2 regions of the Shewanella sp. HL-SH4 genome follow, and region 2 is predicted to be linked to the other one. Evidence: predicted binding sites of a transcription regulator. Region 2 holds the regulator's gene; the other holds the start of a gene.
The links. The regulator MetJ, encoded in region 2, represses methionine synthesis genes. The targets are predictions, from matches to a motif close to TAGACGTCTAGACGTCTA.
Positions count from the first base shown of each region.

Region 1: serA (phosphoglycerate dehydrogenase) is a predicted target of MetJ. The motif match lies at 5,443-5,460, and genes of this name have one in related genera.

Region 1 is NZ_CP195037.1:1,563,024-1,570,102, reverse strand. Features, by position in the region: gene ACRWQL_RS07775 (S9 family peptidase) at 1-1,540, shown strand, start outside; gene ACRWQL_RS07770 (HEPN domain-containing protein) at 2,230-2,760, shown strand; gene ygfZ (tRNA-modifying protein YgfZ) at 2,894-3,859, opposite strand; gene serA (phosphoglycerate dehydrogenase) at 4,003-5,232, opposite strand; gene ACRWQL_RS07755 (DUF2238 domain-containing protein) at 5,530-6,123, shown strand; gene ACRWQL_RS07750 (response regulator transcription factor) at 6,407-7,075, shown strand.
Region 2 is NZ_CP195037.1:2,725,484-2,732,562, forward strand. Features, by position in the region: gene ACRWQL_RS12910 (YhcH/YjgK/YiaL family protein) at 1-139, opposite strand, end outside; gene ACRWQL_RS12915 (alpha/beta hydrolase) at 231-1,286, shown strand; gene ACRWQL_RS12920 (LON peptidase substrate-binding domain-containing protein) at 1,454-2,032, shown strand; gene ACRWQL_RS12925 (pseudouridine synthase) at 2,076-3,017, shown strand; gene ACRWQL_RS12930 (sulfite exporter TauE/SafE family protein) at 3,042-3,773, opposite strand; gene metJ (met regulon transcriptional regulator MetJ) at 3,947-4,261, opposite strand; gene metB (cystathionine gamma-synthase) at 4,469-5,641, shown strand; gene ACRWQL_RS12945 (bifunctional aspartate kinase/homoserine dehydrogenase II) at 5,663-7,079, shown strand, end outside.

The DNA of each region.
Region 1 (7,079 bases), 1.2 Mb from region 2:
GTCAGGTGTAGAGCTTGTGACCCGCAATGAGATTTATGCCGACGGTATTAAGCTTACTGAGCAGCGTTACCCTTATGCAGGTAAGCCAAATGTAACTATTGAACTGGGCGTGGTATCCGTCACTGACATCAAAATCCAATGGATTGATTTAGGTAAAGAAACAGACATTTATTTACCGCGAGTAAAATGGTTACCAGACAGCCAACATTTATCATTTCAATGGCAAAGCCGTAATCAACAAGCGTTAGATTTACGCATTGTGGATATTAGCAAGCCAACTGACATTAAAACCATTGTTAAAGAGCGCAGTAATGCCTGGGTTAATTTAAATAATGATCTGCACTTTCTAAAACAGCAATCAGCTTTAGTTTGGGCGTCAGAACGTGATGGTTTTAACCACCTTTATTTATTTGATTTAAACGGTCAACTGATACGCCAATTAACGCAAGGAGAGTGGGTGGTTGATAGCCTTGACTATGTTGATGAAAAACAAGGTTGGTTGTATTTTTCTGGTCGCAAGGACAGTGTGGTTGAGCGTCACTTATATCGAGTTAATTTAGCTAAAGGCAACCAAAGTATCGAGCGCATTAGTGAACGCTCTGGTATGCATCAGAGTGTATTTGCTGAAAATAAGCCAGTATATCTAGATTACTTCAGCAGTTTACAGCAGCCACCGCAAATCAGTTTACATGACGAGTCCGGCAAGCAATTATCTTGGGTTGAGCAAAATGAAGTCAATGCTTCGCATCCGCTTTATGCACTGGCAGGCCAGTGGGCAATGCCGGAGTTTGGCCACTTAAGCGCCGATGATGGGCAAATATTACAATATCGCTTATTCAAACCTGTGCCGTTTGATGACAGTAAAAAATACCCAGTAGTGGTGCGAGTTTACGGTGGGCCACATGCCCAATTAGTGGTTAATGCATGGAGCGAGGCTGATTACTTTACCCAGTATTTATTGCAACAAGGTTATGCGGTGTTCCAATTAGATAACCGTGGTTCAGCCTATCGCGGTACAAAGTTCGAATATGTGATTTATCAAAACATGGGTGATGCTGAGGTACGCGATCAAAAAGCCGGTGTCGATTATCTGCGTAGTTTGCCTTTCATCGATGGCGATAATGTGGCGATTTATGGTCACAGTTATGGTGGTTACATGGCGTTGATGAGCCAATTTAAAGCGCCTGATTACTTTAAAGCTGCCATTGCTGGTGCGCCTGTGAGTGATTGGCGTTTATATGACAGCCATTACACCGAACGTTACATGGGTAACCCTGAGGTTAACAAACAAGGTTATGATGCCGGCAGTGTGTTACCTTACGTGAAAAACTACCAGTCAGGGCTGTTGATGTACCACGGTATGGCGGATGACAACGTGTTATTTGAAAACAGCACTCGGGTTTATAAAGCCTTGCAGGACGAAGGTAAGTTATTTCAAATGATCGATTATCCAGGGTCTAAGCATTCAATGCGTGGTGAGAAAGTACGGAATCATTTGTATAAATCGTTAGCTGCCTTTTTGGATAGCCAATTGAAGTAAGGGCTTTTTGATTTAATGTTGTAGGAAAGCGAATGTGGTTTAGGCCTATTCGCTTTTTTGCGTTTTAAGACCTTGGCAGCACTGGTATTGGGTAGCTTGTTTCAGTGTTGGGCTTCAATTTAACTCATTGCCTGGCACAGGAATGTTCATCCTGAACGGAATGTCGCGATCACATGGATGTGAAAGAGCGATCTTATGTACATATGCGTCCAAGACACGCCGTGAACCCATCCATGGGGGCTCTGCGAAAACATCCCTGTTTTCGAAGGTCTCAGACGCATATGTACCCTATGATTTATTTCTTCGATTTGGCTTTATTGGTAATAACTCGGGTAGATTTTTGGCTGTTACTCATAGTAATACTTGCAATCAAATCGAAGCAGCAAAAATTCAGGTGCAGATGAGCCAGCGAGTATCCAAAACAGGGATGTTTTGGTTAAGCCCACAGGGATGTGCTAGCGGCGTCTCGCTGGATTATCTGCACTAAGCCTGCTGAAGGCAATTGAATACAACGAATTATTGATCTTAACTTATTCAGCCAACACGATTATTGTAAGGACTTTATCGTGCTTGTTTTTGCGGAATTACATAATTATTGTTTTACATCAATAACACTGTAAATGTAGGATGAGATTAGTTAATCATTCTATAAGCTCGATAGAATTTCAATCAAATATAAGTGTTTACCTATGACGAAAGCTGAAAAATCGTTTCAATTAGCAATTAAAGATGCAGAAGGCCTACTTTCACGTTTTGATAGTGAGAAAAACTCAGCAACTGATAATAATCCTGAAGCATTGAAAAGGGCTGGTATGGTAATGGCCTTGGCGGCCTGGGAAACATATGTAAAAGATCGGTTTAAAGAAGAAATCCAATCTTGGTTATTAATAGTAAAGGGCAGCCCTTTAGGCAACTTTGTACAGCGGCAAGTGGATGAAGATTTAAAGCGCTTCTTCAATCCGAATAGTGCTAGAACAAAGTTACTTTTCAAAAGCTATTTTGAAGTCGATATTACAAGTGCATGGAAATGGGATAATTATCATCCTCCCCAAGCAAAACAAATTCTTGATGAGTTCATATCAAAACGTGGAGATGCCGCACATCAAGCCAATACATCTCCAGGACAACCTCATCTTATAAAGAGAGATGAATTAGAAAAAGCGATAAGGTTTCTTAAAGGACTCGTTAGGGCTACGGATAGCTTCAGTTTAGTTAAATAAACTCTAACAATCCGTCAAAGTTAGAAGTACAGCTTGGCGTTAACACTATATGGTTGATAAAAAAATGGCTATCGATTTGATAGCCATTTCAGTTGTTATTGCTCAATTTGCAAATATCTCAGAGCAAACAACCTTAAGCTTCTAGCGAATAAGGTAACGACATAATCGTTAAAGCAGACTCTTCATCACCAGCAATACGCAAAATAGCATCTGCTTCAGTGTCATTGGCTAGCACAGCCGTTAGTAATACTTGATCGCCTTGCTGAACAAACTCAATAATAGCACCGCCGCGACGATAGCCGCCCTCAAGGGCGATTTCTAATGCTGTTTCTTCGGTTAACGTTTGGCTACTGGTACCAGATAAAATATACAGCGCGCGTTTGTTACCACCACGATACTTCATACGGGCGATGGTTTCTTGGCCCATGTAACAGCCTTTAGTAAAGCTGATGCCATTAATAGACTGCACGTTACACATTTGCGGTACGTATTGATTGGCATGTACGCCCGGAATATTGGGGTAACCTGCTTTGATTTCTAATGCTTGCCATGCCGCGGCGCTGTACAAGGTTTGGTTTGCATAAAGAGTTTGGGCTTTTTCTAGGCTTAACATGGCAATGAAACGCTGGCCATCTTTAAGCAGCAAACCACCATCAACCACAGTGACTTCACTGGCAGTTTCAGGGCTAACTTCGGCAAAATGTTGTTTAACAAAAGTGTTGGCATCGCTGCCTGCAATACCGATTAATTGCCAGTTAGCTGATGCATCAACTAACTCTGCTTTACTAAATACTGAATATTTTTTTAACTGGGGTAAATCAATCGCTAATGCGCTGGTGGGCATCAGCATAAATAAGCTGTCTTGTAATGCAAAAGCGCGGAAACTGGCTAACATTTTACCTTTGGCATCACAGTGCGCGCCCCAGCGCCATTGGTCTGCGGTAAGTGAGGTAATATCAGTTGTTACCTGGCCATGAATAAAACTGCGACCTTGCTCACCCGTTACTTCTATAAGACCTAAATGATTCAGGTTAGCTAGCATTATTGCAGGCGTGTCTTGGGTGGGGGCCCAATCTGGTTGACTTATTGAAAGGCTCATAGGATTTTCCTGTAATACAGCAACATAATGCCAGCAGTGTAGCCCAATCGGTGGGGACTCTAAAGGGGCAAGACAATAAAAAACGACTATCTAAATATTATAGATAGCCGTTTTATTTTTACTGTGATCTGACGCTATCGATATTAAAACAATACGCGGGTACGAATTGTTCCTTCAATCAGTTTCAGTTCACCTAAGGCTTCTTCAGCTTGATCAGAATCGACTTCCATTACCACGTAACCAATTTCAGCGGTAGTTTGCAGATACTGAGCTGCAATGTTGATACCTTTAGCCGAAAATGCTTGGTTAATTTTGATCAACACACCAGGACGGTTATGGTGAATATGCAGTAAACGTGAGGCACCAGCGTGTTGTGCTAGTGATACTTCAGGGAAGTTAACGGCAGATACCGTAGAACCATTATCTGAGTATTTAGCCAATTTACCCGCAACTTCAATACCAATGTTTTCTTGCGCTTCAGCGGTACTGCCACCAATATGTGGTGTCAGTATCACATTGTCCAGGCCACGAAGTGGGCTAACAAATTCATCATCATTTGATTTAGGCTCAACTGGGAATACATCGATAGCCGCGCCTGCAATGTGCTCAGACTTAACAGCCTCTGCAAGTGCATCGATATCAACCACTGTGCCGCGAGAAGCATTGATGAAGAAACTGCCCTTGCGCATTTGGCTAAATTCTTTCTCACCAAACATATCTTTAGTTTGTGGCGTTTCAGGAACATGTAGGCTTACAACATCAGCTGTGGCCAGTAATGTTTCTAGGCTGTGAATTTGTGAGGCATTACCAAGGGGTAATTTATCTTCAATATCAAAGAAAATAACTCGCATGCCTAAGGTTTCAGCCAAAATGCCGAGCTGAGTGCCAATATGGCCGTAACCAATGACACCTAGAGTTTTTCCTCTCACTTCAACGCTACCGTTGGCGCTTTTTAGCCAGCCGCCACGGTGACATTGAGCGTTACGTTGTGGAATGCCGCGCATTAGCATGATGATTTCACCAATGACTAATTCAGCCACACTGCGGGTATTAGAGAATGGCGCGTTGAAAACAGGCACACCGAGTTTTTCAGCTGCGGCAAGATCAACTTGGTTGGTTCCAATACAAAAACAGCCAATGGCAACCAGCTTCTCTGCATGGCTAAGTACTTCAGCAGTTAATTGAGTGCGCGAGCGTAAACCAACGAAATGGGCATCCTTGATGGACTCCAATAACTCACTTTCGCCTAGTGAGGCTTTGTGGTATTCAATGTTGGTATAGCCTGCTCTTTCTAGTACATCTACCGCACTTTGGTGGACGCCCTCCAACAGCAGGATTTTTATCTTATCCTTGTCAAGCGAATGTTTCGCCATGATATGGGTACCCTCTAATGTATAATTGCTGATTTAGTACCTAGTTAAATTAGTACTTATGCTTATAATATCAATTAGTTTATGCTTGATATCTGTTCCCAAGCGACGTCAAGTTACTAACCTTAGAAACGGCCAATAAGGTCAATTCTACTTTGGGAATAATTTGCGACTTCCAGCGCCTAGTCAAAGTAGCACTTTTTTGGCCAGTTGTGGAGGGCTAGATGGCTAAAGTTAATATTCTAATTCTAGAACAATATCGAATAAGAGGAATTTACATTGCTGAATAAAGTTATATGGATGGTAATTTATGTCGCGGTGCTACTTTGGTCCGTGAGTGATCCCAAAGATATGTTCACTTGGTGGTTAGAAGCGATACCCGCTTTAATCGCGTTACCACTGTTATTTTTTACTCGAAGCCGCTTCCCATTAACCCCTTTGGCCTATTGGCTGATTTTATTTCATTGCATAGTATTAATGGTTGGAGCGAGATTTACCTATGCTGAAGTACCGTTATTTGACTGGTTAGCGCAAGTGATGGGCAGTGAGCGAAACAACTATGACAAAGTCGGTCATTTTGCCCAAGGTTTTGTGCCTGTTATTGTCGCCAGAGAAATAATGTTGCGTAACGGAGTACTTCAGTTGGGAGCTTGGTGCCAGTTTTTGTCGGTATGTTTTGTATTAGCGTTCTCTGCATTCTATGAACTAATAGAATGGTGGGTTGCCGCCGCAACGGGTGAAAATGCCGAAGCCTTTTTAGGCACCCAAGGCTATGTATGGGATACCCAGTCTGACATGTTTTTAGCCTTGATTGGCGGTATTTGTGGATTAGTCTTATTAACTCGTCTGCATAATCGACAAATTCAAAATTTAAATGTCGCTATTAAGCCCTAGTTAAAAACCTTATGATTTATCAGTCAAAAATACGATTAATACTTTTGGCTGATAAAATTTATTATTGTTCTAGTTAATTTCTACTACCCTTGTTACTCAGTTTATCCATTTACCTTATTCTGGGCGTTTATGAGTAATTGTATCTGGCTTCAAGGTAAGATTTAGGTATAAAATCAAACACAGGATGATGTTCAAGTATTAAGCACTTTGGCTTATTGATGATGTGGTTAAACCTCATAGTTAGGAGCACTTGAACAAATTAAACTTTTCAGGGAGAAGAGTGATGAGTTCCAATACATATGAATTGGTTTTTTTACACCAATTATCGGCACCTTGTCATTTAGCTATTCTTGCTGAATCGATAGGCCTAAAGACACGCATCGTCAAGAGTGCTGCTGAATTAGAGTTCGAAAAAAAGTCTAATAGTTTTTACCTTGTGGCTCAAAAAGGCGCAGCCCTTGATAGCAAAGGTATTCCTCTATTAGTTTCGCGTATTGTTAATCATGTCCCCGTAGCCTTATATCAAGTAGAACGCGGCTCATTAGATCAAGAGACTGCATTATTGCTGGGGGTGCGTGGACTGCTATATTCAGATCAACGAATGGACTTAATGTTAACTGGTTTACGTAAGATGGTATCTGATGAGCTTTGGTACGACAGACCATTGATCAGTAAAATTTTTAGACGTTTAGTTCAAAAACTTGATAATAATAACGAAATCCCTGCAGATACGGTTGCCATGTTACAAATGCTGACTAATCGAGAAAGGACCATTATTCAGCTAGTGTCTAGTGGTGCTAGGAATAAAGAAATTGCCCATCGCTTATGCATTAGTGAGCACACTGTAAAAGCCCATATCTCTTCTGTTTTTCGTAAAACACAATCCCGAAACAGAGTTGAACTATTACGCTGGGCGCAAACTTATCAAACTCATTTTGAGTTGGTAAGCTAGAGTC
Region 2 (7,079 bases):
ACAGGTTTTTACCGTCTAGTTCATAGTTACCAACAGCTTTGGCGGTAAAATCTGTTTCAGCTAAGTGTGCTAATGCCAAGGCTAAACGTGGATGCAGTTTTGTATATAGATGGCGATTTGCTAAAGTGTCAACAATCATAAGAGTTCCAATGAATAATTCAGCAGTGAAAGTGTCATAGTATGGCAATAATATCACTGTTTTAACTCTTCAAGTATTAGAGGATCAACATTTGTCAGCATTACGGCTTATTGCAGGTGAAACCGCTTTTAAACAGATAGAAGCGCAAGGTTTACAGCAAGGTATGTTTACCCAGCTATTAGCCGCTTCAGGCGGTCCTAAGTGGATTGGTATTGCAGGGTTAGACAAGTATATTTTTGGTGAGTTTTTTAAGAACCGTCAAGATCCGTTATATATGCTGGGAGCGTCTTCCGGTGCATGGCGTTTAGCATGTTTAGGACAAGACAACCCTTTAGCAGCCTATGAGCGATTAGAACATTTTTATATCACTCAGCGTTATGACGATGTGCCCACCAGAGAGCAAGTCACTCAACAAGTGCAGGGTGTGGTTGATGGTATTTTAGGTGATAAAGCGGGGACGGATATTATTGCTAACCCGATATTTCGGGATCATATTATTGCCTGTCGAGCCCGTCATGTGAATAGCAGCCAGTCTAAGGTTGGCATTGCCATTGGTTTGGCCTTAGCTGCGGCCAGTAATAGCGTTAACCGTAAAAGTATTGCATGGCATTTTGAACGTATTTTACTGAGCCATAAAGATGCCGCATCTCCGTTTGGGCGCTTAAAAGACCTACCAACCAAGCAAATGGCACTGACTGAAAATAATATTCGCCAGGCACTGCTCGCCACCGGTTCAATTCCATTATTACTTGATCCAGTGCGCGACATTGATGGTCTGCCAAAAGGTAAGTATTACGATGGTGGCATTACCGATTATCATTTTGATTTACCCCTACCCAAAGAAAGTGGCTTAACCTTATATCCACATTTTTACCCGCATATGAGCCCAGGTTGGTTTGATAAGTCACTAATATGGCGTAAGGCCCGCAGTAATTATCACAATGCGCTTATTCTGGCGCCATCGGCTGAATTTATTGCCTCGCTACCCTATGGCAAAATTCCAGATCGTGAAGATTTTAAGCATCTTGATACCCAATCTCGGATTGATTATTGGCAAACAAGTATTAAACAGAGCCAAAAGTTAGCTGATGAGTTAGCAACTATTGTGGCCAATGGTACCGTAATGGATCATCTTGAGGCTTGGTAAATTACTGGTATTGTGGAACAAAGTAAGTTGCATTTTCAGTCGTACATTAGCATTAATTTATCTTAATTTACTGTTGGTTTTTTCATCGTTGACTACACTGATATGGAGCAGCATCTTATTGATGCTCGCTTTTTTGGTGCTTCACCTTGATGGTGTTGGAGGCGAAAATGCAAACACGTGAAATGGCTTTACTGATACAAGATGCGGTGTTGTTGCCAAATGGCCGGCTCGAGTTTAGGGTTGCTTTTCCTGCTGAATTGGCGCTGGTGGCATCAGTGCTTAAAGGTGAATACGGTTTAGCCATGGCAGCGCTAAAGGCTAAAAGTGAACTTCCCTGTTATCGCAGTATTACCGAGTGTGAAATTATCGACTTTCACCAACTAGAAGATAAGTCGCTAAGTATTGTGTTAGAGGGTAAGCAACGCTTAAAAGTATTATCGGCAGCTAAACAGCACAATGGCGTATGGATAGCACGGACTCTTCCTTGTCAGAATTGGCGCCATGAGCCGATAGTGGGTAAGTTTGAAATTATCAGCGCAGCGCTTGAACAGTTTTATGAAGTTAACCCTGATTTACTTGGTTTGTATTCACAAATTCATTTAGAAGATGCGACCTGGGTGAGTCAGCGTTGGTTAGAGGTTTTGCCCATGTATAGTCGTGATAAGTTACGTTTGGTGGATCAGCCCAATTGTCACAAAACCATGGACTTTGTCCTGCAATTACTAAAATCCCATGTTGATGTATAACCTGATAATATAAGGGTATCTATTCGGTACCCTGATAATTTTTATGTCGAAATCTACTCACGAGTCACTTTTACCTACTGGCGCTATTGCGGCGCAGCCATCCTATGTTGTCTTACCTCGCACGAGTGAATCCTCTACAGTTTATCCAACAGTATTGGCTTTTTTAATTGATAAGTTTCCACAAATATCACCCTCAGCGTGGGATCAACGGATTAAAGAGGGCAAAGTACATTGGCAAGATGGCCAATTAATTGATTGCCAAAGTGAATATGCCGCAACCAAACGGGTTTATTATTATCGTGAAGTTGCAGTTGAAAAAAAAGTGCCTTTTACCGAGCAAATTCTTTATCAAGATTCCCATAAAATCATTGTCTATAAACCGCATTTTTTACCGGTTACCCCTGGTGGTAATTATGTGAATGAATGCTTAGTACACCGTTTACGTATTCGTACTGGAATAGACACAATAGCCCCAGCTCATCGGCTTGATAAAGACACCGCTGGCGTGATGTTGATGACGGTAAATCCCGAGACTCGGCATGCTTATCATCAACTTTTTCTCGATGGTAAGATTAAAAAAACCTATCAAGCAGTGGCCGAGTTACCACAAGACTTCGCCTTAAATCAGATGATGTTGCCGCATCATTGGACCATTAAGAATCGGCTAGAACGTGGAACACCTAGTTTTACCATGCGGATTGTTGACGGACCCAGTAATAGTCATTCTGAGATTACATTGCTCAAAATTAACAATAACCTAGGACTTTTTGAACTGGAACCCGTTACCGGCAAAACCCATCAATTACGGGTGCATATGCAGAGTTTAGGCATGTCAATTTTGAATGACCGTTTTTATCCTACACTGCAGGCTAAAGACGATGATGATTTTGACAAACCATTACAGTTATTAGCGCAGCGTTTGCAGTTTGTTGACCCAATCACTAATGAAGTTAATGATTGGTGCAGTGAAGGACTCACTATGTGATTTAAGCTATTTTAACAAAGATTTTTAAAGGCTATTTAATGACTTTACCGTTAATAGTAGCGCACTTAACGAACACAATATTAAGGTGGCTTTGCGGGTTTTGTTTTTATCGACTTTGCCGACAATGCGCCCTGCTATAACATAGCCTGCGAATACCGATGGAAGCAGCATTAAAGAAAGCCAAATGTGCTTCACTTCAACTAAACCTACAATGGCTAAAATAGCCAGTGCAATCATTGAGCTAAAGATAAAAAAGGCTGATAGTGCCGCCCTAAATTGGCTGGCATCTTTTCCGGCCAGCAAAATAGCCATTGGCGGTCCACCAATGGCGGCAATGTTGCCAAAAATACCTGAGACAATACCCGCAATAAATAAGGTTATCCGATTCACAGGTGCGGACAATTTAAAAACACTCAATAAAACCGCTGTAAATACAATACCCGCAATAGCGAGTCCTAATATGGGTTGGGGGGCGAGTAATAGTAAGCTTGCGCCCAAAAAACCACCCGGAATTCTGCCAAGTAACGCATATTGCAATCCATTAAATTCTAAATGGCTACGCTCTCTGAATAAGGTCATTAGTGAAATTGCAAACCCCATCACAATCACTGGAACGGGCACTAACTGCGGGTCGATAATATACAGTAAGGGACTGGCGACTACGGCTAAACCGAAACCGATTAAGCTTTGGGTTAATGCGCCGCAAAAGATAATAACTGAGGCGAGTAATAACGTGGTGGGATCAATGAATGGCATGCAATGACTCTTAGTAACTAACGTTTTTCAACACAAGCATTTGTATATTGATTGATATCAATTGTTTGATCGTGTCTAAAAACAAAATTCCATCAAGATAACTACCCTGACTAAGCAGGATATTCATCTTGATGGAATGAATAGCAGGTGTAAAATGACTTAAAAGTGATTAATTACTCTAAGTCTTCCCATTCAATACCCATTTGGTCCATCAATGCTTTCGCTTCACGCGGAATGCTGTCAGGCTCATCTTTTGATAAGTCATGATCATCGGGCAATGGTTGACCCGTGTAAGCATGTAAAAAAGCTTCGCAAAGTAATTCACTATTTGTCGCGTGACGTAAATTATTTACCTGGCGACGAGTGCGCTCATCGGTCAGTACTTTCAATACTTTTAACGGAATTGAAACTGTGATTTTTTTTACTTGTTCATTCTTCTTGCCGTGTTCGGCATATGGGCTAATATAGTCGCCATTCCACTCAGTCATTAACTCACCCTTTACTTTAAATACGGTGCAGATTTTAAACCCTTAAAGTTTCTAGTCAAATTATTGCTGTGTTTTAGTGCACATTGCAAATAGATTTCTTTATGTTTAGACGTCTAAACGTCTATTTTTGTTGACCTGAGCTGCTCAGTTAGGTAAATTTAGCCATCTAGACATCTCTTTGTGTGTTCGTAATGTTAGGAATCAATCATGACCAAGTCTTGTAAACAACATAGCAATGCTACTGTCGCCGTCCGACAGGGGATTGAAAGTGACACACAACATGGTGCAGTTGTCCCGCCAATTTATTTATCGACCAATTATTCTTTTGATGGCCATAAAAATCCGCGTGAGTTTGATTACAGCCGTTCAGGCAATCCAACACGTTGTATTTTAGGCGAAGCCTTAGCCAAATTAGAGCAAGGGGCTACCGGAGTGATAACCTGTACTGGCATGGCTGCCATTACGCTAGTGACCCATTTATTAGGCCCAGACGATTTATTGGTTGTGCCACATGATTGCTATGGAGGTAGTTACCGTTTATTTACTAACCTGGCCAAGAAAGGTCAGTTTAAATTGGCCATCGTTGATCAAACCAACGCGGCAGCATTAGCAGAAGCCATTGCCAAAAAACCCAAAATGGTGTGGTTAGAAACCCCATCCAATCCATTACTGCGTGTGGTCGATATTGCCGCTATTGCCACTGCAGCAAAAGAAGTTGGCGCATTGGTTACCGTGGATAACACCTTTTTATCACCTATTTTGCAGCAGCCTTTAAATTTAGGGGCTGATATCGTTATCCATTCCACGACCAAATATATCAATGGTCACAGTGATGTGGTTGGCGGCGCTGTTGTAGCTAAAAATCCAGACATCGGCGAGTTACTGCATTGGTGGTCAAACACCTTAGGCTTAACGGGATCAGCGTTTGACAGTTACCTGACTCTGCGTGGTATTCGTACTTTAGCAGTGCGAATTCGCGAACATCAAGCCAATGCCAAACAGATAGTTGATGTGCTATGTCAAAGTCCTGTGGTGGCAAAAGTGTATTATCCAGGATTAACGGATCATCCTGGACATGAGATTGCGAAAAAACAGCAAAAAGGCTTTGGCGCTATGCTCAGTTTCGAGCTAAAAGGTGGTGAAGCAGAGGTTGTAGCATTTTTAGATGCGTTAACCTTGTTCAGTGTTGCTGAAAGTTTAGGCGGAGTGGAAAGTTTAGTCGCCGTTCCTGCGACTATGACCCATAGAGCAATGGATGCCCAAGCCCGTTTTGAGGCTGGCGTTAAAGATACATTATTGAGACTATCTGTTGGTATTGAAGATGGTGAAGATTTAGTGGCAGATATTAAAGCCGCATTAGCTGCAGTCGCAGCGCTGTAGTTGTCGTTTAAGGAGTAATACATGGCGCGTGGTCATTTACATAAATTTGGTGGTTCAAGTCTTGCCGATGCGGATTGTTATCGCCGAGTCGCCCACATTTTACTGACCCATGGTCACAGCGATGACTTAATTGTTGTTTCAGCGGCAGGTAAAAGTACCAACTTTTTATATAAGCTGCTCAATTTGCGTGAAACCGGTCAGCTATGGCAAGAAGAGCTACAAGTATTAATCGGCTATCAGCAAACCTTAATCGAACAATTATTATCTAATGAGCAAGCACGTGATTTACGTGAGCGCTTGTCGACCGACAAGTCACAATTGATTAGCTTATTATCACTTGAACAGCGCAATGAATATCAAATTAGCCATGTGGTGAGTTTTGGTGAACGTTGGTCAGCAAGATTAATGGCGGCGTTATTACGTGAATCTGGTGTAGCGTCATCCCATGTAGACGCCTGTTCAATACTTGTCGCTGACGAAGGTGCTGTGCCTAATATTCGGGTAGAAGAGTCGCGAGCCAAAGTGCAGGCTTTATTAGCGGCTCATCCTAATGAGCGTTTAGTCATTACAGGGTTTATTTGTGCTAATAGTCAGGGTGAAACACTATTGCTTGGGCGAAATGGTTCTGATTTTAGCGCGACATTAATTGCCAGTTTGGCTGATATTGATCGGGTAACAATTTGGACCGATGTTGAAGGGGTATTTAATGCTGACCCGAATAAAATTAATGATGCCAAACTGCTAAAAAGCATGTCTTTGGCTGAAGCCGATCGATTAGCTAGACTGGGCTCTCCAGTATTGCATTCACGTACATTACAGCCTTTGTTCAATACCGAAGTGAGTTTAGCCGTACGCTCAAGCTATGCCTCTCACACTGATTTTACATTGATTGCCCCCCATAGTTCGTCAGCTAGTGCGCCTGTGGTAACCAGTTTAAATGAAGTGGTGTTATTTAGTTTTAAAGCCGCCGCAGCGATAGAGCCTTTGTTAACATTACTGACCGAAGCGGGCTTAACCCCATTGGCTTATTGGTCATTGGCGCAACATAAGTATGAATTAGCCTTTACATTAGAAAGGCAAAAGCAAGTGCAGTCTTTATTAGTGTCCCAAACTGCTGAGTTTGGTATTACGCAATTGCAGGCGCAATGCGACTTGGGGCTAGTGGCTTTGGTCAGTGCCGATGCAGAATTGTATCGTAAAAGCTTTGCCCGTTTGCTAAGTCGTGATGCCAAACCTGTTTATCAAGACGGCTTAAGCCTAGTGACATTAGTGCCACAGGGGCAGGTTAGCTTACTGACTCAAAAAATACATCGCCGCTGTGCTGGCCCAAGAATGCGCATAGGCGTACTGCTGCTAGGTATAGGCAATATTGGTGAGGCGTGGATAGATTTATTTAAACGTGCTCGTTTTGGGCTAAATAAAGACTTAGAAGCCACAG